3 regions of the Dermacoccus sp. Ellin185 genome follow, and region 1 is predicted to be linked to each of the others. Evidence: riboswitches for the same ligand, from Rfam matches in the RefSeq annotation. Region 1 holds a riboswitch; each other region holds the start of a gene.
What was found. Region 1 has a riboswitch for S-adenosylmethionine ahead of HMPREF0321_RS11515 (homoserine O-acetyltransferase). Riboswitches for the same ligand answer to the same signal wherever they lie in the genome.

Region 1 (11,477 bases):
CCGCGCCCAGCGCGACGAGACGCCCGGTGACGTCGTGCGCCACCTCGTCGAGACCGTGGCTGTGCCGTCGGCGTCGCGATGAGCACGCTGCCGCGCCTCACCCGTCGTGGCCTGCTGCTCGCGGGAGCGGGCGTCTCCCTCGTGCTCATCGGCGCGTTCTCGGGTTTCACCGACCTCGTGCGAGCCGGAATCTTCGCGTTGCTGCTCCTCGTCCTCAGCGTGCTGACGCTGCTCGTCGCGACACGCGCGTCGGCGCAGGTGCGTCACGTCGGCCCGCGGTTGCCGCTCGAACCCGGTGACCGCGAGCGTGTCGCCGTCCACGCCGAGCTGTCGCCGTCGGCGCGCTTCTCGGGTGCCACCCTCCAGGAACCGCACACGTTCGGCGGCCCGACGCCGTCGTGGCCGGTCGAGGGGCGCCACTTCGACGGCGAATACGCGGTGAGCGCGCCTCACCGCGGCCGCTTCGTCACCGGTCCGACGCGCCTGGTCGTGCGTGACCCGTTCGGCCTCGCGCACCTGACGCGGGACGTCGCCGCGCGCCGTGAGATCCGCGTGTGGCCCCGCCAAGACGTCGCGCTCACGCCGCAGCGCGAGCGCAGCCTCGTCGGCGACTCGAGCATCGAATCGCACCTCGCCTTCGGCGGCGAGGTCGGGGCGAGCGTGCGCCAGTACGTGCGCGGTGACGACATGCGCCTCGTGCACTGGCCCGCCACCGCTCGCCGCGGTGAACTCATCGTCCGCCAGCTCGACCCACCGACCGACGAGACCGCGCGTGCCCGGCTCGTCGGGCACGTCGAGACCCCGGGTGTCGACGCCGGATGGGAAGGCCTCGTCGAAGCCTGCGCCTCGTGGCTCAGTGCACGCGCCCGCGCGCACCAGCCGTTCGCGCTGCGGGTCGGCGCCGAGACCTACCGCGATCTCCACGACGCGATGGACGCCCTCGCCGTCGCGGGTGATTGCCCCCTCGTCGACGACGCCGCATCCGCGCACGTCGTCTTCGTCCACGCCGACACCGCGGGCTCACTGGGGCCGGCGCCGTCCGGGGGTGAGGCGTTCGTCGCCGGATCACCCGATGCCGTGACGCCGATGCGCGCCCGCCTCGACGCCGACGGGTGGAGCACACACACGGTGCCCGAGGCGCGCCCCGTCACCACCGCCCCCGCCGAAGGAGCTCGATGACCACCCGCCGCATCCTCGCCGAGGTCGCCCTGGGGCTGCTGTGCCTGAGCGCCTGCTGGCCCCTCGTCGAGCTGTCGAAGGCCGACAGCGTCGGCGTGCCGATCGTCGTGGCCGCGCTCGTCATGTGGGCGATCGGCGCCGGGCTGCGACGCGTGGGTGCACGCTCCTGGCTCATCGTGCTCGCGCAGGCGGCGGCCGTCGTGGTCTCGCCACTCGCGGCGCTCGCCGCGCACGGGGTCTCCCCGACCCCGTCCGCGCTGCGGGCCGCCGGCCACGAGGCGCAGAAGGTCGCCAACTCCTCCGTCGCTCCCCTGCCGGCCGTCGCCGGCATCATCGCCGCGCTGACGCTCGGCGCCGCGCTCGTGGCCCTCGTCGTCGACTACGTCGGGGGCACGTCGAAGCTGCCGGCCGCCACCGTCCTGCCCGTCGCGGCGCCGTTCGTGCTCGCGACGACCGCCCTCGGTCAGACGTTGCCGCTGCCCTACTTCGCTGCTGCCGCAGCCGCGTGGGCGCTCCTGATGTGGCTGAGCACGAGTCGTTCCCGCACGTTGACGGGTGCGCCCGTCTTCGCCGCCGTGACGGTGCTGGCCGTGGCCGGCGCCGCCGCCCTGTCGGGGCACGTGCCGACCCGCGCGACTCCGGCTCTCGCCGAGGGTGGAGCCCGGGGCGTCGACACGAGCGTGGACTTCTCGACATCGCTCGACCTGAGCAAGGATCTGTCCTCGCGCAACGCGGCGCCCGTCCTCACCTACACGACCGAGGACTCACAGCCCGGCCCGCTCCGGGTGACGACGAGCTCGACGTACGCGGACGGCCAGTGGCGCGCGCGCACGAACGAGCCGACGACGAAGGTGAGGGCCAACAGCGAGTTCCCAGCGCTCGGCTACGACCCGGCCGTGCCGACGACGAGCTCGCAGGCCACCGTCACGCTCAACGGGATGAAGCCGCCGTTCATCGCCGCGCCGACGACGCTGCGCGCCGCCGCCTTCGGCCAGGGCCACGACACCTTCGACGTCGGAACGACGACCGGCGTGCCGCACCTCGCCGCTCAGGTGCCCGCGTACGCCGTCATCTTCCGGACGTTCACGGCGGCAGCGCGCCCCGTCGACGACTCGGCCGTCAGCGCCGGAACCGGTGGGGTGACGCAGGACGACCTCGCCGTCGCCTCGCTGCCGCAGGCGGCCCGCACGCGGATCGACGCGCTGCTCACCGCCTCCGGCGCCGGAGATGCGACCTCGCGTTTCGACAAGGCCGTCGCCATCCAGAACCACCTGCGCACCGACCCGTCCTACACGTACTCGCTGACGCTCGCCCCGACCCGCACTGTCGACGGCGCGAAGCTCGACCCCCTGTCCAACTTCCTCGAGACGAAGCAGGGCTACTGCACCCAGTACGCCACCACGATGGTGATGAGCGCCCGCTCACTCGGCATCCCGGCGCGCGTCGCGATCGGGTTCCTGCCCGGCACGAAGCAGGGCAACGAGTACGAGGTCCGCGCCGCGGACGCGCACGCCTGGCCCGAGCTGTACTTCCCCGGCATGGGGTGGACGCGGTTCGAGCCGACGCCCGGTTCGCGCTCGGGCGCGGCGCCGGCCTACGCGCGGACGAGCCCGTCGGCGACGAAGTCGTCGTCGAGCGCCCCGACGACGAGCTCGAGCGCGCCCGTGCCGTCGACTCGTTCGGTCGCCCCGTCGACCACGACGCAGACGTCGACGTCGACCTCGCACGGCGCGCCGGTGACGCACCACGACGACGGCGTTCTCGGTCGCGTCCTGCTGACGCTGCTCGGCGCGCTGGCCGTCATCGCCCTGCTCGGCGCGCTGCCGCTGCTCGGCTGGTGGCGACGCAACCGTCCGGTGCGTCAGGCACGTGAGCCCCGCGAGCGTGACGAGGCCCTGTGGCACCGCATGGTCTGGAACCTGCGCGACCTCGGGTACGTCGTCACGACCGAGCGATCCCCACAGGAAGCGGCCGGCCGGTTCGCCGACGACAACCCGCGCGCGTCGACGCACCTCGTCGAAGCCGTCGAACGCGCGGCACACTCGATCGAGAACTCGCGCTACGCTCCGACGCCTGCGCGGGGCATGGCTGCCACGACCGAACGCGTGACGCGCGCAGCACGCTCCGACGCCTCCGTCGGCGCTCGCCTGCGGGCTTGGCTGCTGCCCCGCTCGGCGTTCGGGGCACGGAGCTGAGGTCGCCGCGGGGCCCTTCGAGCGTGGGTCCCGCGGTGCGTCAGACGTTCTGGCTCGTCCGGTGTGCCGGATGGTCGGGCGTTCGACCCGTTAAGGTCGCGGATATCTGCGTTTTCCCTACGCCCAGACTGCTCGAACAAGGCACTCCAAACCCGGCGCGCATGACGGACTGGCCCGCATCCACTGGTGTGGATGCGGGCCAGTTCATCGTGCGCGACGCGCCGAGCGCGCGCCTCGTCGACGACTCTCAGTCGAGGATTCTCAGTCGAGGTAGTCGCGCAGCACCTGCGAGCGCGACGGGTGCCGCAGTTTGCTCATCGTCTTGCTCTCGATCTGACGGATGCGCTCACGCGTCACGCCGTAGACCTTGCCGATCTCGTCGAGCGTCTTCGGCTGGCCGTCGGTGAGGCCGAAGCGCATCGAGACGACGCCCGCCTCGCGCTCGGAGAGCGTGTCGAGCACCGAGTGCAGCTGCTCCTGCAGCAGCGTGAAGCTGACGGCGTCCGCCGGGACGACGGCCTCGGAATCCTCGATGAGGTCACCGAACTCGCTGTCGCCGTCCTCACCGAGGGGCGTGTGCAGCGAGATGGGCTCACGGCCGTACTTCTGGACCTCGATGACCTTCTCGGGGGTCATGTCGAGCTCCTTGGCCAGCTCCTCCGGCGTGGGCTCGCGGCCCAGGTCCTGAAGCATCTGACGCTGCACGCGAGCCAGCTTGTTGATGACCTCGACCATGTGCACCGGGATGCGGATGGTGCGCGCCTGGTCGGCCATGGCACGCGTGATGGCCTGACGGATCCACCACGTCGCGTACGTCGAGAACTTGTAGCCCTTGGTGTAGTCGAACTTCTCGACCGCGCGGATGAGGCCGAGGTTGCCCTCCTGGATGAGGTCGAGGAAGAGCATGCCGCGACCCGTGTAACGCTTGGCCAGCGACACGACGAGACGCAGGTTGGCCTCGAGGAGGTGGTTCTTCGCGTTCTTGCCGTCCGAGGCGATCCACCACAGCTCGCGCTTGAGCTTCATGTCCATCTTGACGCCCGACTCGAGCTTCTGCTCGGCGAACAGGCCGGCCTCGATGCGCTTCGCGAGCTCGACCTCCTGCTCGGCGTTGAGCAGGGCGACCTTGCCGATCTGCTTGAGGTAGTCCTTGACCGGGTCGGCCGTCGCACCCGCCGTCACGACCTGCTGGGCCGGCGCGTCATCCTCGTCACCCGGACGCAGGACGAAGCCGCCCTTCTCGTCTTCGGCCTCGCCGGCGGGCTTCTTCGCCTCGTCGACCTCCTCGGCGCCTGCCTCGACGTCCGTCACGACGACGTCGTCGATCTCGACGTCCTCGGCGACGACCTCGTCCGGCTCGCCAGCGGATGCTTTCTTGGCGGTGGTCTTCTTCGCGGTCGTCGACTTGACCGCGGTGGCCTTCTTCGCCGTCGCCTTCTTGGCGGTGGTCTTCTTGGCGGCCGCCTTCTTCGCGGGGGCCTCACTCGCCTCGTCGGCGGTGACGTTCTCGTCGAGCTCGGCGTCGGTCTCCGCCTCTACGGCCTTCTTCGCCGCCGTCTTCTTGACGGCAGCCTTCTTCGCGGTCGTCGTCTTGGCCGCGGTGGTCTTCTTCGCGGCAGCGGTCTTCGTCGCCGTCTTCTTGGCAGTCGACTTCTTCGCCGCGCTCTTGCGCCCGGTCGTCGTGGCGACGGCCTGGGCCGCGTGAACCTCGTCGAGCACGATCTCGATGCCCTCGGCCCCCAGCGCCTTCAGCACCGCCTTCTGCTTGGCCATGGAGATCTTCGCTTCTTCGAGGGCGGTCTTCAGCACCACGCTGTCGACCGTGCCGCTCGCGCGCCCCTGCTCGAACAGAGCAATGACCGCGGGATGGTCGATGTCCGCGGGAAGCGCGGGGGTCTGAGCCGTTTCGGACACTGAGGTCACCAACTACCTTCCGAGAGTGCACAACGCATCGGGCAGGCGCAATCGCGCGCCGAGCGCTTCGTACGAGGGAAGAGACGAACCACGGGGGCGGGATCCGACGAGAGCCGGTTGCCCGAGACTCACCTGAGCTCGCCTGGCACCGTGGTGCCTGATTCGATCCCCCGCGTCGCTTCTTTCACCATTATAGAACTCTGGGTCGAGAACCGCAGAATCACGGGGTTCAACGCCCCTGCGTGCGCGGGTGTTCCCGACCTGACGCAAGCGCGTTAGGCCGGGGTTGGGAGCAGCGCGAGATCAGTGCGCTGTGGGCTTGACCGCGAGGACGGGGCACGGCGCGTCGAGCAGCAGCCGCTGAGCGCTCGAACCGAGGATCAGCTTGCCGACGGGCGTGCGGCGACGCAGCCCGATGACGAGCAGCGCCGGGTCGAGTTCGGCCACCTCGTCGAGGATCACCTCGACCGCGTCCTGGCCCTCCTCCACCTGCACGACGCGGCCGCCGACCGCGTCCGCACTCTCCTGCGCGGCAGCGCGCGCGTCGTCGCTCGGGACGGTCGAGACGAGTACGAGCGGGCGCCCCAGCACACTCGACTGACGCACGGCCTCGGCCACCGCGGCCTCACCCTCCGGGCCCGGAGCGAAACTGACGACGACGGACATGCGCAACCCCTGTTCTGCGACTGTGGCGATCGGCTCACACGCTACCCGAGGTGCCGCGAGCGTCCGCCGTCACGCCACGGGACGGACGCGGCCCGCCTCGGCCGTGAGCGGCCGGGCGATGACCTCGCGCACGAGCGCCGCGATCTGGTCGGCTTCGATGAGGAAACCGTCGTGACCGTGCGGCGAGTGGATGAGACGCAGCCGTCCGCGCCCGTGAGCCCGGACGATGTCGGCGGAGGCACTGACCGGGAACAGCCGATCGGAGTCGACCGCGGCGACGACGAGCTCACCCCCGAACACCCGAAGCGCAGGCTCGATGCCGCCGCGGCCGCGGCCGACGTCGTGCGTCGCCATCGCCTGCGTGAGCCGCACATAACTCATGGCGTCGAACCGCGCGACGAGTTTCGCGGCGTGGTGCTCGAGATAGCTCTCGACGGCGAACAGGCCGCCGTCGAGCGTGCGGTCCGCTCCCTGCGACTCGCGTCCGAACCGCTCCTGCAACTCGTGCGCGCTGCGGTAGGAGGTGTGCGCGATCTGGCGGGCGAGCCCGAGCCCCGACGTCGGGAAGACGCCCTGCTCGAGGTAGCCGCCACCCCGGAAATCCGGGTCAGCTTCGATTGCCCGCACCTGCGTGTGCCCCCACGCGATCTGGTCGGCGCCCGCCGCCGCGCAGCTCGCGACGACGAGGGCGCGCTGCACCCGATGCGGGAAGGTCGCCACCCACTCCGCGGCGCGCATCCCGCCGAAGGAGCCGCCGATGACGGTGTGGAAGCGCGCGATGCCGAGAGCGTCGGCGACCCGCGCCTCGGCGCGCGCCTGATCCCTGACGCTGACGTGTGGGAAGCGCCCGCCCCACACCCGGCCGTCTGGTGCGAGCGACATGGGGCCCGTGCTGCCGCGACAGCCGCCGAGCACGTTGATCGCCACGACGAACAGCTCGTCGGTGTCGAGGGGCGCGCCGGGGCCGATGAGACCAGGCCACCACCCCGCCGTCGGCTGCCCGGGGCCGACCGGCCCGACGACGTGCGAGTCTCCGGTCAGGGCGTGCTCGACGAGGACGGCGTTGCTCGCGTCGTCGTTCAGCTCGCCCCAGCACTCGTACGTCATGACGACGTCGGGCAGGGCGGCGCCGTTCTCCAGCGTCAGGGTGCCGATGTGGACGGCACGTGCGTGCGGGTTGAACCCGTCGTCGGTGAGGGGCGCCGCGGGGTCGGCCACGGCGAGGCGACGGTGCGAAACCATGACGTCCTCGATTCCGAGGTGGGTCGCAACCCACCTCTCGCGCTTGCCGCCCACGGGCGGCCCTGTCGTCACCCGGGGCACCCCGCCGCGAGGGAGGGTTGCCGCTCAGCAAGCCGGGGCTTGTGTCGCTGAAACTCTTGACCTGCGACAGAGTAGGCGGCCCTGCCCGCGGCTTCCATCGCCCGCGCGGCGACGTCCACGATGTGGCGCGCTCCCACAACCGGCACGCTCGTCAGGCGACGGAACTCTGCCGAGCCTTCGTGTGGAGCGCACCGACGGCCTGCTCGTACGACAACCCCGTGCCTGTGATGTCGCGCAGCAGTTGCCCCAATGACGTCCGCCCGATGCGCAGCGACGCCGCGGCGCACGCACCGGCTCCCCGCAGGTCGCCTTCGCGCCAGGTCGCGGCGGCCTCGAGGGCCTTCCACGCGGCGCGGCCGTGGCGCGGCACGAGCGGCAGCCAAGTTCGCAGGCACGCGCTCGTCATCAGCGGGCCAGGCTCGCCGAGCGGCGTGCCCGGGCTCAGCAGACGAAACAGTTCGGGTGCGACGCACAGGAGGATCTCATCGCGCGTCGGGCCGTCGACGACAGCGTCGGCGAGCACCTGCAGGTCGGCGCTGCGGGAGCGTCGCCGGGTGCCCGACGCGGTGTCGGGGACGTCGCACAACCGTGCCCAGGCGGCTCGGACGTCGACGACGCTGGGAACGGGGCGCGCGGTGGCGGCCATGGCCTCGCCGCCGCGGCGGACGTCGCGAAGCTGCTCGCGGGTCTGCTCTGACAGGGACGGGATCTCGTGGATCGCGCCGTCACAGCAGCCGAGCTCGCATTCGATGGCCCACCAGTGCTCGTCGCTGGCACCGAGGACGTGGTGCAGCGGCACGCGGCGCTCGATGCGTTTCGCGAGGGCCGCGATGTCGACGCGGCCCGGCTCGCAGCGATAGGCGATGGCGATGGCGGCCTGCGCACCCATCGTCGCGCGCCGCTCAGCGACGACGTCGAGCATGTGCGCCGTCTCCCCGTCGCACGCATCGTCCGCCCAGCCGAGCACCCCCGCGAGCGCACCGTCACGTTCGAACAGGACGATGACGGCGCCCGCCCTCTCGGAGCCGACGAGATCGGGAAGGGCTGCCACCAGGGCGCTGAGGCCCTTGAGTCGTGTTGTTGTCTTCATGCCCCCAGCGAAACCCATGACGCCACCCGCGCGCTGACCACGAGCCACAAACCTGTGGACGAGGCATCCTGCGGGCCGCGAAACGGGCCGTAGCCGTCACACCTGTGGGTGAGTGGGCCGTTCGAGCAAGGCCAGGCGGGGGTTCGGGGCCCGTCAGATCGTCGCCCGGAAGCCCGTTGATGCGCACGGACGACACATCGCCGAACCGGCCCGGACACGCCGAACGCCACCCGTCGAAGACGAGTGGCGTTCGGGGTGGAATCAGGGCGACGTCAGGCTGACGGCGGGATCTGCGCGACGAAGTCGCGACGCGCCGACTGGGCGATCTTGCGGATGAGGACGACATCGAGGCCGCCACCGATGAAGCCGCCCGCCACGGGGATGAGGCGCGGAATGCGCGTGAGGAAGCGACGCCCCACCTGCGAGCCGAGACGGAACGCAACTGACTTGTTCACGACGGCGAGCGCCGCCGGCGGCAGCTTGCGCGTGGCGACGTTCGTCGCGACGCCACCCGTCATCGGGCCGAGGCCCTTGAGGACCTGCGTCGCGTCCGCACCGATGAGGTCGAGCAGGATCGCCGAGCGCACGGCTGGGTCGTCGACGTCGTGACCGTTGATGGCGGCGATTGCCGCGACCATGCGCGTCGCGACGGTGTAGAAACCGATGACGTTCGCGGGCAGTGCCACGGGGAGCGTGACGAAACCGCCGAGGTTGGTGAGGAAGCCGTTCGCGCCCGCGAGCTTCGTGTGTGATGCGACGACGTCGTCCATCGCCGCTTCCTTGGAGCCCGCCTTCTTCATCGCCTCGTCGGCGACGGCGCGGGCCGACTTGAACGTCGCCACGCCCCCGATGCCCACCGAGATGAGGTGCTGCGCCAGGGTGTTGGCCGTCGAGTCGAGCATGCCCGACGATTTCTCGGGGGCTGCAGGAGCCTTCTTGTCTTGACCGAATCCGAACATGAGGTGATCCTCCCAAGTTGGCGGGGGCCCGGCAAGCCACCGCAGGGGTGGCCGCAGCCAGGCGAGCGTTGCGAAGCCCGCGTGGCCGTCGGCTCAGACCGACGGCCGGCGAGAAGCGCTCGCGGGCTCACAACGAGCCCTTGGTGCCCGGATCCTCTCCCTCGGCGCGCAGGAACTGCTCCAGCTCGGCGCCGATCTCGTCTGCGCTCGGCAGGTCGTTCATCTCGGCGGCGAGGAGCGAGCGTCGACGACGACCCTCGGTGAAGGCGTCGTACTGCCGCTCGAGGCCCTCGACGACCTCGGTGACCTCGTCGTTCTCGCTGATCTGCTTGGCGATGTCGGCGCGATGCAGCCCGGCGATCGCGGCGAGCTCCTGAGCGGGGATCGCCAGCCCCGTCAGCCCGCAGACGGCCTCGAGCGCGGCGAGCGCGGCGTCCGCGAACTCGACCTGCGTGAGGTAGTGCGGCACGTGGATCGCGAAACCTGCGGTGTCCATGCCCGCCTCGGCGAGCCGGATGTGCATGAGCCCTTCGGCACTCGAGGGCACCTGGACGTTGCCGAAGAGCGGCTCGTTCTCCGTCAGCAGACGCTGATCGGAGGCGAAACGCGTGAAACCGACCGGGCGCGTGTGCGGCACCGCCATCGGGATGCCGTGCGCGCTCACCATGAGCGAGACGCCGAGGTTCGCCGCGAGGATGCGGACGGCCTCGCTGACGCGCTCCCACTGGTAGTCGGGCTCGGGGCCGGCGAGCAGCAGGAACGGCGTGCCTTCGGCGTCGACGAGGCGGTACAGCACGAGAGCCGGGTCGTCGTACTCGCTGTAGCGGTCGCGATCGAACGTCATCATCGGGCGGCGACCGCGGTAGTCGAGCAACTGGTCGACGTCGAACGACGCGACGACCGTGTGCTCAAGCGTGCCCAGCATGTGCGCCGTCATCAACTTCTGTGTGTTGCCCGCGTCGATGAAACCGCCCAGCGAGACCACGAGGGTCGAGGCGCTCTGCTCGGCGAGCGGGGTGTCGGTCTCGATGCGGAACAGTTGCGTGGGATCAAGCACGTCGTACTCCTTCGTCAGGTGCTCACCGTTCAACGCCCCGCGCGCGGGGATGATTCCCCCACGCCGCGGCCACTCAGGTCTGCGGCGACGCGGCGTCCGGAACGGTCTCGGCATGACCGTCGGTGCGCAACTGCGCCCGCAGCGCCTCGGCATTCTCGGCGAGGATCTGCTGGTCCTGGCCGCGCGTGACGGCGTGCGGGTCGAACTCGGCCGGGCTCTGCGTCGGCCACACGTGCAGGTGCAGGTGCGGCACCTCGTACCCCTCGACGAGCAGGCCGACGCGCTGCGCCTGCCACGCGCGCTGCTGCGCCTGACCGATGATCTGCGCGACACCCGTGAGATGCGCGAAGATGCTCGGCGGCGCCTGCGTCCATTCGACGATCTCCCCGCGCGGCACGACGACCGTGTGCCCGTCGGTGATGGGGTCGATGACGAGGAACGCCACGCACACCTCGTCCTGCCAGACGAAGTGCGCCGGGATGTCGCCGTCGATGATCTTGCTGAAGATGCTCGCCATGGCCTCCAACCTACGCCCGATCAGCGGGCCTCCGCAGCGTCCATCGCCTTGTAGATCCGCTTCTCGGACACCGGGTGAGCGGTGCCCAGACGCTGCGCGAACTGGCTGACGGCAAGCTCCTCGATCATCCAGCGGATGTCGAGCACGTCGGCGTCCCCACGGCGCTCGGGGCGCAGCCCGGCGACCATGTCGTCGTACTCACGTCGGACGGTCGCGACGAGGTCGGCGCGGTCGGCGTCACGCACGAGATCGGTGACGCCCTTGTCGAGCCGCTCGAGCATTCCCCGCACGTAGCGATCGAGGTGACCGAGGCGCGCCAACCCGGTCTCGGCGACGAAACCGGGATGGATGAGCGCGACGAGGTGAGCGGCGACGTCGTCGTGCAACGCCTTCGCCGCGGGCGCCGTCAATCGTGACAGCCCGAGCTGCACCTCGGCGGCGTGCTCGAGCACGGGCGCGAGCTTCTCGGCCGCCTCGAGCACGAGCGGTGCCACCTGCTGACGGATCGCCGTGAGGGCCGCGTCGAACTGCTCTGCGTCGCGCACTTCGCGCCCGGGCATGCCTTCGATGACGGAGT
Region 2 (11,477 bases), on a different contig from region 1:
GACGTCCGCCGTCACCTCCCCGGCATCCTGGGCCAGACGCTGCGCCGCTGACACGCGCCCCCTGTTCGATTCCCGTCCCCATCTGCGATTTTCGTCCACATTCGTTGCCGAGCCTGGCCCAACCCGTCGGACGGACGGATCGCTCGGGACAGTGACGGGCCGCACTGCGCGAGGGGCTGACGCTTGATGCGTCAGCCCCTGTCGCAGTGTTCAGACCCGCGGTCTTGAACCGAGAACCGTCAGCAGCACCGCGCGCCGGGGTTGCGGTCCTGGGCGTCGGTGCGCTCACGCCAGTAGTCGCGCTTCGACATCGGCGCCTCGCCGGGGTGGGCGACGGCGTGATGGCGCAGGTAGCGCTCGTAGTGGTTGTCACCCATCATCGAGGCGACGTACCACTTGAGCGTGCCGACGATTCCGCGCGGCTCAGGCATGGACGCGCTCACCCGCATGCACGCCCTCGGGGTCGAGGCCCGCCTCACGCCACTGCGCGAGCACGCTCTCCTCGTCGGGCGCGACGCGCATGCCGCTCGGCGCGAAGATCTGCGACGGCACCGCGTCGTCGCGCACCTCGGGGTCGACGTGCCCGCTGCGCAGCGCCTTGAGCGCCGCGAACACACCCGCGATGACGACGACGATGACGAGCACCGCGAAGAGAACCGAGAGCGTCTCCTGGATGAGCGTGTTGCGGATGACGGCCTCGATCTCCTCGGGCGTCTTGGCCGTCTTGAACTTCGTCAGCCCCTTGTTCTCGGCGTCGACGAACGCGTTGTGCTGCGCCCAGTAGCCGATCTTCGCGTCGCTCGAGAAGATCTTCTGGTAGCTCGCGACCATCGTCACGAGCAGATCCCAGGCGAGCGGGATGCCCGGGATCCACGCCCACTTCGCCTTGCCGTTGCGGATGACGACGACCGTCACGACCGTCAGCGCGACCGCGGCGAGCAACTGGTTGGCGATGCCGAACAGCGGGAACAGCGTGTTGATGCCACCCAGCGGGTCGGTGACGCCCATGAGCAGGATCGAACCCCATGCGGCGACGACGACGAGCGTCGAGATCCACGCACCGACGCGCCAGGACGTGTCACGGAAGCGGTGCAGCCCGGGCACGTTGCCGAGCGTCTCCGACAGCATGAAACGTGCGACGCGCGTGCCGGCGTCGACCGTCGTCAGGATGAACAGCGCCTCGAACATGATCGCGAAGTGGTACCAGAACTGCTTCATCGAATCGCCTGGGATGACGCGGCTGAACACGTCCGACATGCCGAACGCGAACGTCGGGGCGCCACCGGTGCGCGACACGACCGAAGCCTCGCCGACGTCCTTCGCGGCCTGGGTGATCTCGGGCGCGGTGATCGGATTACCGCCCAAGCCTATCGAGTTCACCCACGTCGCGGCCTTCTCGGCCGTCCCACCCGTCACGCCGGCGGGGGCGTTGATGACGAAGTACAGGTGCTGGTCGATGATGGCCGCCGCGATGAGCGCCATGATGGCGACGAACGACTCGACGAGCATCGAGCCGTACCCGATGAGTCGCGCCTGGCTCTCCTTCTGGATGAGCTTCGGCGTCGTGCCCGACGAGATGAGCGCGTGGAAGCCGGACAACGCGCCGCACGCGATCGTGATGAACAGGAACGGGAACAGCGAACCCGCGAAGACGGGACCGTTGCCGTGCTTGCCGAACGACGTGATCGCGGGGATGTCGATCGCCGGACGCGCGGTGATGATGCCGAGCGCGAGCAGGACGATCGTGCCGACCTTCATGAACGTCGACAGATAGTCACGCGGCGCGAGCAGCAGCCAGACCGGCAGGACGGCCGCGGCGAACCCGTAGACGATGAGGCACCAGGCGAGCGCCGTCGGAGACAGCGTGAACATGTCCTTGCCCCAGGCCGTCTCGGCGACCCAGCCGCCGGAGACGATCGCGAGCAGCAGGAGCGCGACCCCGATGAGCGACACCTCGGTGACCGACCCCGGACGCAGGAAGCGCAGGTAGCAGCCCATGAACAGGGCGATCGGGATCGTCATCGCGATCGAGAACACACCCCACGGCGACTCGGCGAGCGCGTTGACGACGACGAGGCCGAGCACCGCGATGAGGATGACCATGATCGTCATGACGGCGAGCATCGCCGCCCAACCACCGACGGGGCCGAGCGTGTCGCGCGCCATCTGGCCGATGCTGCGGCCGCCACGGCGCGTCGAGATGGCGAGCACCATGTAGTCCTGCACGGCGCCCGCGAAGATGACGCCGAAGATGATCCACATCGTGCCCGGCAGGTAACCCATCTGCGCGGCGAGCACGGGGCCGACGAGGGGGCCGGCGCCGGCGATGGCGGCGAAGTGGTGGCCGAACAGGACGCGACGGTCCGTCGGCATGTAGTCCTGGCCGTTCTCGAACTGCTCCGCCGGCGTCGCGATGTCGTCGCGCGGCTGCACGACCTTGTACGCGATGAGACGGCTGTAGAGCATGTAGCCGATGACGTAGCTGCCGACGGCCGCGAACACGAACCAGATGGCGTTGACGTGCTCACCGCGGACGAAGGCGACCATCGTCCAGCCGATGGCGGCGACGATCGCCGCGACGGCGATCATGATCTTCTGCCGCCCGGTGATGGTGCGAGGGGGTTCGACCGCGACGGGGGGCAACCCCGGATCGCGGTCGAGGGTGTCGAGACGTGACGCCGCCACGGTGACCTCCTGGTAGTGCTGGTGGCCATGACGGCCGCTGTGAGTAAGGCCACACTAGGGGTCTACCCGTGGGTACGGAGTCTCTACTCGCGGACCGAGAAAATCACATCCCGGTCACGACGTCGGCGGATGGGTTGGGGGCCGGGCTCGGATGGAGATTGGGGTTCGGCCGGGCCGCCCTACACCGTGCCCTTCTGCGGTTCCTGCCCCCGTCTGCGATTCTCGGTCACATTCGCAGCCGACGTAGGCGCCGTCAGGCCGTCGGGCCCTGCGGCCACGGCGGCGAGCCGAACCAGTAGCGACGCGTCTCGCCCGGAAACGCGGGGTGGGAGCGGACGTCCTCGAACTGCCCGCCGCACTTCTCGATGACGGCGCGTGACGCCGGATTCTCGGTGCTGCAGCACACCAGCACCTGCTCGATGCCGAGCGCCCGCGCCTCGTCGAGACCGAGCATCAACGCGCCCTTGGCGACGCCCCGCCCACGAGCGCTGGGACGCACCGAGTAGCCGATGTGACCGATCGCCTCATAGAGCACCTCGGTGAGGGTGTGACGCAGGGCCAGAAATCCGACGATGTCGCCCTCCCCCGCCCGCGGGCCGTCCAACACCCAGAAATAGCTGCAGTGCACGAATCCCTCAGGCGGCGGGACGGTCGTATCGCCCTGGCGCGCACGATCGGCGAGGTAGGCGTCGAACCCGGCGCGCGACGTGTCGACGATGTCGTCGCGACGATAGCCCGTGCCGTCCTTCGGCGACGCGCCGAACTCGTCGAACGCGCCCCTCCAGTCGTCGTAGCGAGCGGCGTCGGGCCTGATGAGCGTCAGCATCCCGTCATTCCATCACCGTGCGACGCCCCCGGCGACTGATTTTCCCGACGGCCGGCTGGACGAATGTGCACGCAAACCGCCGATGGGGACAGGATTCGCCGATGTGGACGGGATTCGCGAAGGGGGACGAAAATCGCAGTGGGGTACATGACGACGTGGTGCGGGCCCCAGAGACCCGCACCGCGTCATGTCAGTTCGCACCGTCAGGCGGCCGCGCCACCCGTCAGCCCGTTGACGCCGACGGGCTTGTCGCCCCCGACCGTCACACGCCTCATGGCGCGCGGGCCGAGGTTGGCGTCGACGTAGTCGCGGTTGGCGTAGTGCGACGTCGCACGGTTGTCCCAGATGCCGACGTCGCCGGGCGCCCAGCGGTGACGGATCGTGTGCTCGGGCTGCGTCAGGTGCGCATACAGCGCGTCGAGGATCGCCCGCGACTCGGCCTGCGACACGCCGACGACGTGGGAGGTGAAACCGGGGTTGACGAACAGCCCACGCCGTCCCGTCTCGGGATGGACGCGCACGACGGGGTGCTCGACGACGGGCAGCTCGGTGACGACCTTGCCGTTCCATTCCTGCCCACCATGCTTGCGCAGGTACGCGCCCCATTCGCGGTTGCCGTCGTGGGCGGCGATGAGCTGGTCGACGAGGCCGCGGAACGGCTTCGACAGCGAGTCGTACGCCGCCTGAGCGTCGGCCCAGGAGGTGTCGCCGCCGTAGTCGGGCAGCGTCACGGCGCGCAGGATGCTGATGGCCGGCGGCTCCTTCATGAACGTGACGTCCGTGTGCCACTCGTCGGAGAACGAGAACTCGGGGTCGGAGGAGTCGATCGAGTAGATCTCCTTGCGCTCGTGCGTGCTCGCGACGGGGTGACCCGCCGTCAGCTCACCGAGCAGGTTGCCGAGGCGCACCTGCGCGTCGTCGTCGAACGCGTCCTGACCGCGGAAGAAGAGCACCTTGTGCGCGAGCAGCGCGCGGCGCAGGTCGAACGCTATCGCGTCGTCGACCTGCGCGAGGTCGACGCCGTGGACGATTGCGCCGAACGCCGGGCCGAGGCGTTCGATGCGCAGCCCGGGCGTCGCGACGGTGCCGCCGTGGCGCGCCGCTGCGCCGCTCGCGGAGTCGACGTTCGTGTCGGGCGTGGTGTCGAGGAGTGTCATGGCAGACCCTTCGTTGCGCTTGCCGCCGCGTCGGTCGACGGGCGGCCGGGTCGTTACTCGGGGCACCCCGGCGCACCGTGTGCGTTCGCATGGGGGTTGCCGCCCGGCCAGCCGAGACTTCGCGCCGGGGCTCGTGACCCACGCATAACGTAGCACTCACCTATTCAAAATAGCGAGTTATGCAAAGGGGCTGCCCGGGCACCGGACGCGCCTTCGGGTTCCAACCACGCCCGGCACCGTGCGCGGCATCACGACACGGCTGCTACGGGGCGAGTCAGTGCTCGCGATCCGCCATCTCACCCGCCGTCGCTGGCCCGGGGCGATGCCCGGCACACGACAGCGGCCGACGACCTCGTCGAGGTCGTCGGCCGTCACCGTGCGCGCAACAGGTCAACCCTGCCGACGCGACGCCCAGTGCGAGCCCAGCGGGTAGCCGCCGTTGTCGCCGTTGTCGGTCGTCTTCGTGGCGAGCACCTGGTGCAGGTGCAGCCAGCCCTCCTCGAACCCGAGGCGTGAACCGGCCATGTAGATGCCCCACACCTGCGCGGTCGGCAGGCCCGCCTCGGCGACGCAGAAATCCCAGTTCGCCTCGAGGTTGCGGCACCAGTCGCGCAGCGTCAGGGCGTACGACAGGCGCAGGTTCTCGTCATGCTGAACCTCGAAACCGGCGTCGTGGCACCCACTGATGAGCCGCCCCGGCGAGGCGAGCTCGCCGTCGGGGAAGACATAGCGATCGGTGAACGGCTCCGGCTTGGCCGATGCCGAGTCGTCGCGACGCGTGATGCAGTGGTTGAGCAGGCGGCCACCGTCGCGCAGCTTCGAGTGCAGGAACGAGAAGTAGTTGGCGTAGTTCTTCACGCCGATGTGCTCCGTGAGGCCGATCGAGCTGACGGCGTCGAAGCCCGTCTCGGTGACGTCGCGGTAGTCGCCGTGGCGGATCTCGACGAGGCCCTCGAGGCCCGCCTCACGCACGGCGCGCTGACCCCACTCGGCCTGTTCCTTGCTCAGGGTGACGCCTATGACGTGGACGCCGCGCTCGCGAGCGGCGTGCATCGCCATGCCGCCCCAGCCGCAGCCGACGTCGAGCAGCCGTTGGCCGGGCTGCAGGTCGAGCTTGTCGGCGACGAGGGCGAACTTGCGCTCCTGCGCTTCCTCGAGGGTGTCGTCCAGCGTGTCGAACACGGCGCACGTGTAGGCCATCGACTCACCGAGCACCTTCTCGTAGAACGCGTTCGAGACGTCGTAGTGGTGCTTGATCGAGTCGGCGGCGCGGCCCACCGGGTTCACCTTGGCGAGGTGGCGCTTCCAGCGGGGCTCGTTCTCGACCTCGGGCAGCGGCGGGTGGACGAACGCCTTCGGCCCCAGCTGTTTGACGACGGGCGCGAGCGCCGACGCAACGCCCTTCGGCGTCAGCTGCTTCGTGCGCACGTCACGCTTGATGCGGCTGAACACCTCGTAGGGGTCACCAGGGTGGAAACCGGTGCCGGTCAGCGTGCCCGTCAGATAGGCGCGGGCGAGGCCGAGATCGCCAGGGGCGCTGAGGAGGTAGCGCAGCCCCTCCTCGCTCTCGACACGCACGGCGATGTCGCTGTCACGCGGGCCGATGTCGGTGCCGTCGTACGCCGTGATGCGGAAGGGCAACGGCTCCTCCAACACGGCCTGGACGGCCTGGGCGACGAGGGGGGTGGCGGTCGTGGTCTGGCTCATGCGTGCGTCCTCATCTTGTCAGCGAACTCAAGAAGGCGGCCCTGCGGGTCGTACTTCGTCTTCATGCGGCGGTATTCGGCTGCGCCGTACAGCGCTTCGAACGTCTCGGCGTCGTAGTAGACGTCGGAATAGAGCGACTTGTGGCCGTGCATCGTCGGCAGCACGGCCTCGATGTCGCGGTTGACGTCGCCGTCAGACCGCCCGGGGGTGATGGCGACGGTGCCCCAGAACCCGACGTTGACGTACGTGCGGTTCGGTTCGAGCTGGTACAGCGGCCACGCGTCGTCGCCGCGCAGGCGCAGCGGGCACACCCACACGGGCGTCATGCCGACGTGCTCGTCGAACCACGGCATGAACGTCTCGAGCTGTTCGAGGGGCACTTCGACGTCCTGCACGACGCGCTCGCGCGGCAGTTCGCCGCGCATCTCGTCGATCTTCGCGGCGAAGCCCCAGCGGTTCTCCCACCCGACGATGCGGTGGTAGAAGTCGCTGCGACGGTACTTGCGCGGCCACACGCGTCGCACCTTCGGGTTCTGTGCGAAGAACGCGTCGGAGCACCAGAACCAGTCGGTGTCCCAACGCCAGATGTAGTCGTGCGCGCTCAAGGTGTCGCGGTCGAGCTCACTGATGCTCTTGTAGAAGATGTTCTGCCCCGGTGTAGTCGCGTCGGGCGGCGGCGCGTCTCGGGAGAGTGGCGAGCACGAGATAGGCCTCGTCCTTGCTGACGATCATGCCGTCGAGGCCGTCGACGCGTTCGCCTTGCCACTCGCGGGTCTCGACGATGGCGTCGATCGCTCGCGTCATGGCTGCGACGCTCGCGAACCGCACGTTGCGCGTCTCGACGAGGTCATCGATCGGCTGCAATTCGATGCGCAGACGCGTCGCGTAGCCCAGGCTGCCGTAGCTGTTGGGGAAGGCGCGGAAGAGGTCGGCGTGCTCGTTGGTCGGCGAGGCGGTGAGCAGCTCGCCGGTGCCGGTGAGGATGTCCATCTCGAGGACGGATTCGTGCGGCAGCCCGTTCTTGAACGACGTCGACTCGATGCCGAGGCCGGTGACGGCGCCGCCGAGGGTGATCGTGCGCAACTGCGGGACGACGAGCGGCATGAGGCCGTGCTCGAGCGTGGCGTCGACGAGGTTCTCGTACGTGCACATGCCCTGGACGTCGGCCGTGCGAGCGTCGGCGTCGATGCTGATGACGCCCGTGAGGCCGCTGACGTCGAGGCCTACCTTCGCTTTCTCACGCGGACGGAAGAGGTTCGAGGTCTTCTTCGCGAGGCGCACCGTGGCGCCGGCGGGGATGGCTTCGAAGGAGGCCCTCAACTGCGCGACGGCAGAGGCGTGAGCGGCCTCACCGGCCAGTTCCACACTGGGCTGTTTTTTCTTATCGAACATCTATGCTCTCCACGTCTCAGGAAGTTACGCCTGCCCCGGTTGCAGCACCAAATCAGGCCGGCTCATTCCCGAGCAACCGCTCGACCCAGGCGTTGCGGAACATGCCGGACGGGTCATGCCGACGCGCCTCGCCGTCGAGGGCATGCAGTCCGGGGAACTGTTCGCTGAGCTGCTGCGGCGGTGCCGCGTGCAACTTGCCCCAGTGCGGACGCGGGTGGCCGAGTGCAGCTTCGAGGGCCGGCAGTTCACGGCGGACGGCGTCCGGGTCGCGGCGCCAGGTGAGGTGGATGGCGAGCATCTCGCCGGTGGCGAACGGGCTCGCACTGAGGCTGTCGCCGGCGACGGCGCGGATCTCCATCGAGTGCGCGAGGCGGGCGAAGACATCGGCGAACCGTGGCAGCGCTCGCAGGGCGTCCGCGACCGTTTCACGTGAAACGAAGTACTCGCTCTGCACCTCGTCGCCGACGCTGGGGGCGAAGTCGCTGCGGAAGTGAGTCAGCCGTTCGGCGCTCGGCCCGTGAACACCGAGCTGCTCAGTCACCGCGACGGGATCAGCGCCTGGGCTCGGGTGACGAGGGCTCGTCGCGGCGCGGGCGCCGGCGAGCTGAGCCGGAGCATCGACGCCGCGCGGACGCTTGGCGAAGAGCAACGCCCGACCGCCGTCGCTCCAGTCGGGGGCGATGCTGAACGAGTAGAGCGGGCGCGTCAGGTCGTCGAGATGGTCGACGAGGGCGTCGTATTCGAGCCCTTCGTACACCGTCGTCGCGATGTCGAACGCGGGCACGACGTCGAGGATCAACTCGACGACGGGCCCGAACAGACCGAGATGCACGGGATAGTGCTCGAACCCGGGTTCGCCGCGCGTCATCGTGTGCAGATCGCCCGCAGCGGTGACGTGGGTGAGCGAACGCACCGCAGACGCGAGGCTCGGACGCTCCCATCCGGAGCCGTGCGTCGCCGTCGCGATGGCCCCGGCGACGGTGATGTGCGGCAGTGACGCAAGGTTCTCGAGCGCCCAACCACGCTGCGCGAGAACGGCGTTGACCTGCGCATACGTGGCGCCGCCGTCGATGGTGACGCAGCGTGCGTCCTCGTCGAGGTCGATGCGACGCTCGAGGTCGAGGAGGCTGAGCTGCACGCCGTCTGTGTCGGCGATGTCGTTGAAGCTGTGGCCGGTGCCGACCACCCTCAGCCGCCCACCGTCGGCCGCTGCCCGGCAGACCGCATCCTGCACCTGCGACGTCGTCCGCGGCGCGTATCGCTCGCGCGCTTCGAAGACGACGGTGCCGGCCCAGTTCGTGGCAGGGAGCGCGCTCATCCCCCGACGTTATACCCGCCCGACGGCGCTCGCCCGGGGTGCTCGAGGCCGGGGTGCTGGCTCTACGGGCGAGTGAGTCACTCGTGTCCGGGTGAGTCAGTCAGGACTGACTCACCCGGACGTTGGTGACGCAGCTGGATCTCACGTCGCATGCGCCGCCCTGCGGGGCGTGGCGCGACGGGAGTCGAACGATCAGATCGAGACGACCATCTTGCCGGTGTTGGCGCCGTTCAGCAGGTCCATGAACGCCTGCGGCGCGTTCTCCAGGCCCTCGACGACCGTCTCGTCCCACTGAACCGAGCCATCGGCGAGCCACGTCGCCATCTTCTGCTGGAACTCGGGCACGAGGTCGCGGAAGTCGCTCTGGATGAACCCGCGGATCGTGATGCGCTTGCCGATGACGAGCGCGAGGTTGCGCGGCGCGGCGGGCGGCTCCGTCGAGTTGTACTGCGCGATGGCGCCGCACATCGCGATGCGCCCGTGGGTGTTCATCGACGAGATGGCCGCCTCGAGGTGGTCGCCCCCGACGTTGTCGAAGTAGACGTCGATGCCGTCCGGCGCGGCGTTCTTGAGCAGGCCGCGGACGTCACCGTCCTTGTAGTTGAAGGCGGCGTCGAAACCGAGCTCCTCGAGGCGCGCGATCTTCTGTGCGGAGCCCGCCGAACCGATGACGCGGGACGCACCCTCGAGTTTCGCGATCTGACCGACGAGCGAGCCGACGGCACCGGCCGCGCCGGAGACGAACACCGCGTCGCCGGAGTGGAATTCACCGGCGCGCATGAGCCCGCCGTACGCCGTGATGCCGGGCATGCCGAGCGCGCCCAGGTAGGCGGACGGCGACACCTGCGCGCCACCGACGTTCGTCGAGACCTTGCGTGCCGCCTTCGCGGGCACGACGGCCATGTCGCGCCAGCCGAGGCCATGGAGGACGAGGTCACCCTCCGCGAAACCCTCAGCGCGGGATTCGACGACCTCGCCGACCGCGCCGCCGTCGAGGGGCTCGTCGATCTGGAACGGCGGGACATAGGACTTCACGTCGTTCATGCGGCCACGCATGTACGGGTCGACGCTCATGACGGTGTTGCGCACGAGCAGTTCGCCGTCGCTGAGGGCGGGGAGTTCCCGCGTCTCGAGGCGGAAGTTGTCGGAGGTGGGCGCGCCATGGGGGCGCGACGCGAGCACGATCATCTGAGAAGTCGTCATGCCCTCACATTGCCACGCGGCACCGACGACGCTCCACTCGGGAAGGACCGAAACCTTTGGACGCCACGGGTTCACGACGACCGCCGCTCACGCGAACGTGATCGAGAATCGCAGGCGGGCACGAGCCTGCAGGCTGACGTCAGTGATGGTCGCGCAGTTTCAACCGGTAGCTCACGACCTCGCCGATGTCGCCAGCCTCCTCGAAGCCGCGTGATTCGTACAACCGGCGCGCGTACGCGTCGTCGCTGCGGATCGAGACGCGCAGGTGGTGCGCGCCGTTCTCGCGCGCACCGTCGAGGACGGCCTCGACGAGGGATCCGCCGACGCGACGGCCGCGTGCCGCTCCGTCGACGAAGAGATCCGCGAGCACCCAGTCGTGAGTGAGGTGGGTCGAGTCGAACGCGCGGTAGACCTGCGCGAACCCGACGACGCCCACCCCGTCACGGGCGACGAGGACGAGCGTCTGCCCCGTCTCGATGCGCTCGGCGAGAAACGTCCGCGCGTCGGGCGTCGGCGCCTTGCCGTAGAAGCTGCGGTACTGCTCGAACAGGTCGACGAGCTCGTCGACGTCCCCAGGCATGGCATACGCGATGTCGATGTTCACGCCTCCATCCTGCCCAATCGCGCGCGCAGCGGCCACCGCAAGATCGGCCTTGCCCGATTCCATCGACACCTCAGGCGGCCACGTGCTCGACTCTCGTGCAGCTGCCCCCGTTCTTGTGTCATCAACGCGCGAGATGCCGCGCGTTGATGACACAACATCCTGTCCTGCCCTCGCGGGCGTGAGGTCACAACGAGCGGGCGATGAGTTCCTTCATCACCTCGTTGGCGCCGCCGTAGATCTTCTGGATGCGCGCGCCGGCGTACATCTTCGCGATGGGGTACTCGAGCATGAAGCCGTAGCCGCCGAACAGCTGCAGGACGCGGTCGATGACATTGCACTGCACGTCCGTCGTCCAGTATTTCGCTCGCGAGGCGGTGGCTGAGTCGAGCTTGCCCTCCATGTGCAGCATGATGCAGTGATCGAGCAGGGTGCGGGCGGCGAGCACGTCCGTCGAGCACTCGGCGAGCACGAAGCGCGTGTTCTGCAGGTCCATCAGCGTGCCGTCGAACAGTTCACGCGACTTCGCGTGCTCGACCCCGAGCTTCACGGCCAGCTCCGCCGATCCGACGGCCGTGCACGCGAGGC
Region 3 (7,615 bases), on a different contig from region 1:
CCGACTCGTCGATCGTCACCTGCGCGGCGAGGAGGCGTCGCAGCCCGCGCGGGCGCAGGAACTGGTTGATCTGCAGACCATAGATGCCGTTGCGCACGCCGAGCAGTGACGACGTCGCGACGGCCGACGCTCCCGACCCACCGCCACCGAGCACCCCGACGACGGCGAACTGCGAACCGCCGGAGAACAACAGCAGCGACAGCGCCATCGTCTGCCAGGTCGTGAGGCCCGCAGCGATGGCGAGCGCGCCGAAGCTGACGCCGTACACGCCCGTCGCGATCGCGAGGGAGACCGAGTCCTTCTTGACGGCCGCGGCATCCTCGTGGAGGGCGTCGGGATGGTCGTGGTCGGAGTGGTCGCCAGGGGTGTGCGCCGTCCGGTGATGACGGACGTCGACGCGCGCGTCACCTCCCGACGTCTCGTGCCGGGCGTCGCTCACGAGGTGCGGCGTTCGTACATGACGAGCGTGAACCCGTCGCGCGGTGCGCGCTGCGTCTCGACCCACACGGTCGGGTCGATCGTGGGGAAGTGGGCGTCGCCCTCAGGCGCGAGGGGGATCTCGCTGATGAGCAGACGGGTGACGTGGTCCATCGTCGCGGCGTAGATCTGCGCGCCGCCGACGACGAACGCGTCCTGGCCGGCGACCTGTTCGAGGGCTTCGTCGACAGAGTGAACGACGGTGACGGACGTGTCGTCACGCGCCGGCTGTGCGGGGGCGAACTCGGGATCGTGCGTCACGACGATCGAGCGGCGCCCGGGCAGGGTGCCCATCGTCGCGAACGTCGTGCGCCCCATGATCATGGGGTGAGCCATCGTCGTCGCCTTGAAGTGTGCGAAGTCGGCGGGGATGTTCCACGCCATGTCGCCGCCCGTGCCGATGACGCCGTTCTCGGCGACGGCGGCGATGCTCGTCAGCTGGGGCGCATCGCTCATACCGCCACCTGGGCCTTGATCGCGGGGTCGGCCTCATAACCGTCGAGGCGGATGTCATCGAGCTCGAACGCGTCGAGCGCCGTCACGTCGGGGTTGAGCACGAGCGTCGGCAGCGTCTTCGGCGTACGTGTCAGCTGGAGGCGCGCCTGGTCGAGGTGATTGACGTAGAGGTGCGCATCGCCGAGCGTGTGGACGAAGTCGCCCACCGCGAGGCCCGTGACCTGCGCGACCATGTGGGTCAGGAGGGCATACGAGGCGATGTTGAACGGGACGCCGAGGAAGACGTCACCACTGCGCTGGTAGAGCTGGCACGACAGCTTTCCGTCGGCGACGTAGAACTGGAACATCGTGTGGCACGGCGGCAGCGCCATGTCGTCGACGTCGGCGACGTTCCACGCCGAGACGATGTGACGACGGCTGTCAGGGTTCGTGCGAACCGACTCGACGACGCGCGCGATCTGGTCGATCGTCTCGCCGTTCGGCGTCGGCCACGAGCGCCACTGGTGGCCGTAGATCGGCCCGAGGTCACCGTCGGGGTCGGCCCATTCGTCCCAGATCGAGATCTTGCGCTCGTGCAGCCATGCGACGTTCGTGTCGCCGCGCAGGAACCACAGCAGTTCGCCGAAGATCGAGCGCAGGTGCAGCTTCTTCGTCGTGAGAACGGGAAACCCCTGGGACAGGTCGAAGCGCATCTGATGACCGAAGACGCTGAGCGTCCCCGTGCCCGTGCGGTCGTCCTTGCGGGTGCCCTCGTCGAGAATGCGCCTCAGCAGTGCGTGATATTGCTCCACGCGCCTCACTGTAGGACGCGCCGGTGACAACGCGCCTGCGGCGTCCGCTTCGTGGTGGCGAGTTGGTGGTGGCGACGCCGCGCGCGGCGGGCGTCCGCACACGTGGACGCTCGTGCACTAACCTGGGCGCATGACGACGACGACACCTTTCGGGCGCATGGTCACGGCCATGGTGACGCCCATGAAACCGGACCGCTCGATCGACTACGACGGAGTGAAGAAGCTCGCCGAACACCTCGTCGCGAACGGGCACGACGGCCTCGTCGTCAACGGCACGACGGGGGAGTCGGCGACGACGACCGACGAGGAGAACATCGAGACGGTGCGCGCCGTCGCCGACGCCGTCAAGGGCCGCACAGCGATCACCGCCGGGGTCGGTACGAACGACACCGCGCACTCGGTACGCGCCGCCAAGGCACTCGCGGACGCTGGGGCGGACGCCGTCCTCGTCGTCACGCCGTACTACAACAAGCCGACGCAGGCGGGCATCGTCGAGCACTTCAAGGCCGTCGTCGGCGCCACCGACCTGCCGGCCATGGCCTACGACATCCCCGGGCGCTCGGGGACGGCGCTCGCGAGCGACACGATCCGTCAGCTCGCGACGATCGACCAGGTGCGCGCGGTCAAGGATGCCAAGGGCGACTTCTTCGAGGCGACGAAGCTCATGGACGAGACCGACCTGCTGTGGTACTCGGGCGACGACGTCGTCAACCTCGCGTGGCTCGCGCTCGGCGCCGTCGGCGTCGTCTCCGTCGTCGGCCACGTGGCCGGCAACGAGTTCCGCGCGATGATCGACGCTGTCGACGCGGGCGACCTCGCGACGGCGCGCGCCATCCACACCAAGCTCATCCCCGCGATCGACGCGCTGATGAACACCTCCCAGGGCGCCATCATGGTGAAGGCCGCCCTCAAGGAGCAGGGCGTCATCGACTCCGACGCCATCCGCCTGCCGCTGCTGCCCGCGGACGAGGCGATGTACGCCGTCCTGCGTGACGGCCTGACGAAGGCGGGGCTGCTGTGATGGAGAGTTCGCTCGAACTCGGCCCGCCGCCCGCGCTGGCGAAGAACGGTGCGCGCGTCATCGCGCTCGGCGGTCTCGGCGAGGTCGGCCGCAACATGACGGTCGTCGAGTACGGCGGACGCCTGCTCATCATCGACTGTGGTGTCCTCTTCCCCGAGGATCACCCGGGCGTCGATCTCATCCTGCCCGACTTCGACTACCTCAAGGATCGCCTCGACGACATCGAGGCCATCGTTTTGACGCACGGTCACGAGGACCACATCGGCGCGGTGCCGTACCTGCTGCGCATGAAGAACGACATCCCGCTCATCGGCTCGACGCTGACGCTCGCGCTCATCGAGGCGAAGCTCAAGGAGCACCGCATCCGCCCGTACACGATGGCGGTGAAGGAGGGCCAGCTCGAGAAGATCGGCCCGTTCGACTGCGAGTTCGTCGCCGTCAACCACTCGATCCCCGACGCGCTCGCCGTCTTCGTCCGCACGCCCGCAGGCAACCTGCTGTGCACCGGCGACTTCAAGATGGACCAGCTTCCGCTCGACGGCCGCATCACCGACCTGCGCGCGTTCGCGCGGCTCGGTGAGGAGGGCGTCGACCTGTTCCTCACCGACTCGACGAACGCCGAGGTGCCCGGCTTCACGACGCCGGAGAAGGACATCACGCCCGCGATCGAGCGCGTCTTCGAGAAGGCGGAGCGACGCATCATCGTCGCCTGCTTCTCCTCGCACGTGCACCGCGTGCAGCAGGTGCTCGACGCCGCCGAGGCCCACGGGCGCAAGGTCGCGATGGTCGGGCGCTCGATGGTGCGCAACATGACGATCGCCGCCGACCTCGGCTACCTGAAGGTGCCCGACAACGTGCTCGTCGACATCAAGAAGCTCGAGCAGATGCCCGAGGACAAGCAGGTGCTCATCTGCACCGGCTCGCAGGGTGAGCCGATGGCGGCGCTCGCGCGCATGGCGAACCGCGACCACCGTATCGACGTGGGGGAGGGCGACACCATCCTCATGGCGAGCTCGCTCATCCCGGGCAACGAGAACGCCGTCTACGGCCTCATCAACGGCCTCATGCGTCTCGGCGCCAATGTCGTGCACAAGGGCAACGCGATGGTGCACGTCTCGGGCCACGCCTCCGCCGGCGAGCTGCTGTACTGCTACAACGTCGTCAAGCCGAAGAACGTCATGCCGATCCACGGCGAGTGGCGTCACCTCGTCGCCAACGGCAAGCTCGCCGCCGCGACGGGTGTGCCGAGCGACCAGGTGCTGCTCGCGGAGAACGGCGTCGTCGTCGACCTCGTCAACGGCAAGGCTGCCATCACGGGCGCGGTGCCGGTCGGGTACGTCTACGTCGACGGTTCGCTCGTCGGTACGACCGACGAGGACATGCTCAAGGACCGTCGCATCCTGCGTGACGAGGGCTTCGTCACCGTCATCGTCGTGCGCGACGCGAAGACGGGCGCGATCCTCGCCGGCCCCGACATCCGCACGCGCGGCTTCGCCGAGGGCGACGAGGTGTTCGACCGCGTCCGGCCGAAGATCGAGCAGGCGCTGCTCGAGGCGCGCAACAAGGGTGTCAAGGACAGTCGCCAACTGCAGCAGGTCATCCGCCGCGCAGTCGGCGGTTTCGTCGGCGGTAAGCTGCGCCGCCGACCGATGATCATCCCGGTGGTCATCGACGCCTGAGACCTCGGGGGGTATGTCAGGGGGTTGTGCGAGGCGGCTGAGATCGCCTCTGACTGTCCATCTCGGATGAATGAAGGGTGCGACCCTGTGACGCGTCGCACCCTTCATCCGTTGGGGTGCAACCGGATTCGAAATAGACTTCGAGGTTTGCTATTGAGCGTGGTCAAAAACTCGCATCAGCGCGCGAGCGGACCCTTCGACAGGAGCCACCGCGTCGGCATCCCGTATCTGACGAAATGCGGCGGTGAGCCCCTCGCTGGGGCCCACCGCCACTCGTTCTCCTCACCAGGGGCGGGGCTCTGAGAGGTCTCGTCGGTCGGTGACGGGGCTCCACCCGAGGCCCGGGGTGTGGGTGTAGTCGAAGGCGGGCCCATGGGTGACGAGAGCACGCACGGCGTCGACGAGGCGTCGTGCGTGCTCTGTCGTCGTTGCGAGACCGATCGAGGCGCGCACTGCCGTCGCGCCCTCGCCGAGGCGCGCGTCGCAGAGCAGGTGAGCGCAGAATCGCCCGTCGCGCACAGCGATGCCGTGCTCGTCTGCGAGCACCTGAGCGACGAGCGTCGGGTCGTACCCGGCGACGGTGAACGTCGTGACGCCGACGTTGTCGCTCGCATTCCGCCTTGGCGCGCCATCGTCGAGGTGAGCGTCCGCGGCATTCTGCTCGTCGAAGAGTTCGACGATCCTCACGCCGTCGATCGAGGCGAGACCGTCGCGGACGATGGCGTGGATCTTCTCCTCGCGCGCCTCGGCTTCGCCGCGCTGCGCGGACAGCGTCGAGGCTGCGGCCGCGAGCGCGATGGCCCCGACCGCGTTCGGGGTGCCGCCCTCGTGGCGTGCGGGCGCGGGCGCCCAGGCGACGTCGCCGGCGCCTGACGCATCTCCGCTGACGCGGTGGCTCGCGCCGCCGGCGCGGAAGTACGGAGGGGCGGTGTCGAGCCAGTCGCGGCGCCCGACGAGGGCTCCTGAACCGTACGGCGCGTAGGCCTTGTGGCCGGACAGAGCGACGTAGTCGATGCCCCAGGCGTCGATGTCGACGCGGCGGTGCGGGGCGAGCTGCGCGGCGTCGAGAGCCGTCCGCGCCTCATGCCGGCGGGCGACGGCGGCGAGGCGCTCGATGGGCCACACCTCGCCCGTCACGTTGCAGGCGCCGGTGATGAGGACCAACACGGGAGCATCGTTGTGGGCGCGGAATTCCGCCAGAGCGACGTCGAGGTAGCCCTCAGCCTCGGCGTGAGAGTGAGGGATCGGCAGCCGCGTCGTCCGCTCGTCCGCCCACGGCAGCAGCGCCGCGTGGTGCATCGAGCGGAACACGAAGACCTGCGTCTGTTGCGGCAGACAGTGGGCCAACAGGTTGAGCGCGTCCGAGGTGTTGCGCGTGAAGACGGTGACGTCGTCCTCGCGCGCGCCGACGAACGCGGCGACCTCCTGCCGAGCCTCCTCGTACCACCGGGTCGTCAGCTGCGACGCCCGTCCCGCACCGCGATGCACCGAACCGTACGTGCGCAGGGTCGTGTCGACGGCCCGCGCGGCGGCCTGCAGCGCGGGAGCCGTCGCGCCGTGGTCGAAGTTCGCGTGCTCGACGACGCGCCCGTCGAGCGTCGCGACGCCGAGATCGGCGCCGATCGTGGCCAGGGCGGCATTGGCCTGCTGCGGCGCGTCCGCGCGATGATAGGTAGCCGTGGGCGTCTCGCGACGGGACCCGCCGGGGTGCGCGGGCTGGGTGTGGTGACGCTCGGGGTCCGCGACGGGAGTCCCGGGGGTTACGGCGTGAGCGGGGCGGGTCGTGTGGCTCGCAGCGTGGCGGCGCGCGTCGGAGTCAAGGATCGAGAGAATGGCAGAACGGGGCATCGAGGCTCCTCGAATCAGGGGCCTCGCCGTCGCCAGATGGCTCGGCCCGCGCTTGCCGACACCGGTGCTGGTGGCGGCCAGGTCGTCACCCGGAGCACCCCACCGCGGTGGAGGGTTGCCGTCCAGCAAGCCGGGGCTGTGCGCTGGAACTCATGACCTACGTGAACGCTCGCACCCGGCCCTCCGCCGCGTCCACCGACGTGCGGCCAGAGGTTCGCATCGTGAGATCACCTGTGGGATCGCGGATGGCGAGCGCCGCGCGCAAGAGTCGGCGTCTCGCGGTGGGGATGCCCGTGGTCCCCCGGGCAGCTGGCGGCGCCTCCGACACGGGTCAGGGCGCTGTCGGATGCGAGCGCGTCAACGCGCCAGCGCGTCGGGACGCGGATTCGAAGGTGTCGAGCCGACCCGCCGTCACCATTGGACCCGTGTCACGGCGTGGGTCCGCGAAAACGGCCGGAACCCCCACTAGCCTTGCGGGGTGGCGACCCGAAACAGACCAGCGAACGACAGCGTCCTCGTCGCGAAGAAGGCCTCTTCGCAGCCGCGCGCCAAGAGCTCGCGCCCGGCCGGCGCATCTGCGGCCTCGACGACGCGCGCCCGCACGACCCCGCCGAAGTCGAGCGCACCACGTTCGGGCGGCACGACGAAGAATGCACCCGCGCGCAAGACCGGCTCGTCGCGAGGGGCTGCTGAAGCGCGTCCCTCCGCGTCCGGTCGCGCTGCTCGTGGCGCGTGGATGGGTGTTTCGCACGTCGCCGGCGGCACCGTCCGCCGCGTCGGCGCCGCCGCTTCTGACCTCGAACCCGAACACCGTCGCGACGGGCTCGGTTTCGCCCTCCTCGCCCTCGGCATCGTCGTCGCTGCGCGGGAGTGGTGGGGGCTGCCCGGCATGTTCGGGGACGTCGTCCACGCCGTCGCGGCCGGCACGTTCGGCGTCATCGCCTACGTCCTGCCCGTCGTCCTCACCGGCATGGCCATCCACATGTTCCGCCACCCGCGGGGGCACCAGCCGACCAACCGCATGACGATCGGGCTGACGATCCTCGCGCTCGGCTCGACGGGGATCGCCCACCTCGTCGGCGGGCGTCCGTCGACAGGGGATTCGACCGCGGTGCGCGGCGCAGGCGGCATCCTCGGCGTCATCACGGGAGGGCCGCTGTCTGCCGCGCTCACGGTGTGGGGCGCGGGCATCATCCTCGCGCTCGTGTCGTTCTTCGGTTTCCTCGTGCTGACGCGCACGCCCGTCAATCGCATCCCGCAGCGCATCCGCGAGGTCGAGGCGCAGATCTTCGGCCACCCCCTCGATGAACGCGACGACGAGGGCGAGCTGCTTCAGCGTGACG

Region 2: it holds a riboswitch for S-adenosylmethionine, as region 1 does, so the genes downstream of both, HMPREF0321_RS12930 (TauD/TfdA family dioxygenase) here and HMPREF0321_RS11515 (homoserine O-acetyltransferase) in region 1, are expected to answer to the same signal.
Region 3: it holds a riboswitch for S-adenosylmethionine, as region 1 does, so the genes downstream of both, HMPREF0321_RS10635 (aminotransferase class V-fold PLP-dependent enzyme) here and HMPREF0321_RS11515 (homoserine O-acetyltransferase) in region 1, are expected to answer to the same signal.

Annotation. Positions count from the first base shown of each region.
Region 1 covers NZ_AEIQ01000099.1:79,303-90,779, forward strand. The annotation lists gene HMPREF0321_RS11490 (MoxR family ATPase) at 1-82, shown strand, start outside; gene HMPREF0321_RS11495 (DUF58 domain-containing protein) at 79-1,179, shown strand; gene HMPREF0321_RS11500 (transglutaminase domain-containing protein) at 1,176-3,374, shown strand; gene HMPREF0321_RS11505 (RNA polymerase sigma factor) at 3,636-5,297, opposite strand; gene HMPREF0321_RS11510 (universal stress protein) at 5,592-5,954, opposite strand; gene HMPREF0321_RS11515 (homoserine O-acetyltransferase) at 6,024-7,196, opposite strand; SAM riboswitch class IV at 7,231-7,339, opposite strand; gene HMPREF0321_RS11520 (hypothetical protein) at 7,429-8,367, opposite strand; gene HMPREF0321_RS11525 (EcsC family protein) at 8,640-9,326, opposite strand; gene HMPREF0321_RS11530 (PAC2 family protein) at 9,454-10,383, opposite strand; gene HMPREF0321_RS11535 (HIT family protein) at 10,457-10,900, opposite strand; gene hrpA (ATP-dependent RNA helicase HrpA) at 10,921-11,477, opposite strand, start outside.
Region 2 covers NZ_AEIQ01000115.1:99,717-111,193, forward strand. The annotation lists gene HMPREF0321_RS12910 (diacylglycerol kinase family protein) at 1-51, shown strand, start outside; gene HMPREF0321_RS12915 (YbdD/YjiX family protein) at 240-431, opposite strand; gene HMPREF0321_RS12920 (carbon starvation CstA family protein) at 424-2,685, opposite strand; gene HMPREF0321_RS12925 (GNAT family N-acetyltransferase) at 2,939-3,511, opposite strand; gene HMPREF0321_RS12930 (TauD/TfdA family dioxygenase) at 3,715-4,668, opposite strand; SAM riboswitch class IV at 4,679-4,807, opposite strand; gene HMPREF0321_RS12935 (cyclopropane-fatty-acyl-phospholipid synthase family protein) at 5,059-6,375, opposite strand; gene HMPREF0321_RS17155 (FAD-binding oxidoreductase) at 6,372-6,980, opposite strand; gene HMPREF0321_RS17160 (FAD-binding oxidoreductase) at 6,997-7,767, opposite strand; gene HMPREF0321_RS12945 (FAD-binding protein) at 7,820-9,085, opposite strand; gene HMPREF0321_RS12950 (NADP-dependent oxidoreductase) at 9,278-10,288, opposite strand; gene HMPREF0321_RS12955 (GNAT family N-acetyltransferase) at 10,428-10,892, opposite strand; gene HMPREF0321_RS12960 (acyl-CoA dehydrogenase family protein) at 11,077-11,477, opposite strand, start outside.
Region 3 covers NZ_AEIQ01000095.1:305-7,919, reverse strand. The annotation lists gene HMPREF0321_RS10660 (AzlC family ABC transporter permease) at 1-439, opposite strand, end outside; gene HMPREF0321_RS10655 (dihydrofolate reductase) at 436-933, opposite strand; gene HMPREF0321_RS10650 (thymidylate synthase) at 930-1,724, opposite strand; gene dapA (4-hydroxy-tetrahydrodipicolinate synthase) at 1,855-2,745, shown strand; gene HMPREF0321_RS10640 (ribonuclease J) at 2,745-4,424, shown strand; gene HMPREF0321_RS10635 (aminotransferase class V-fold PLP-dependent enzyme) at 4,707-6,272, opposite strand; SAM riboswitch class IV at 6,316-6,430, opposite strand; gene HMPREF0321_RS10630 (hypothetical protein) at 6,738-6,938, opposite strand; partial or broken gene HMPREF0321_RS10625 (DNA translocase FtsK 4TM domain-containing protein) at 7,009-7,615, shown strand, end outside.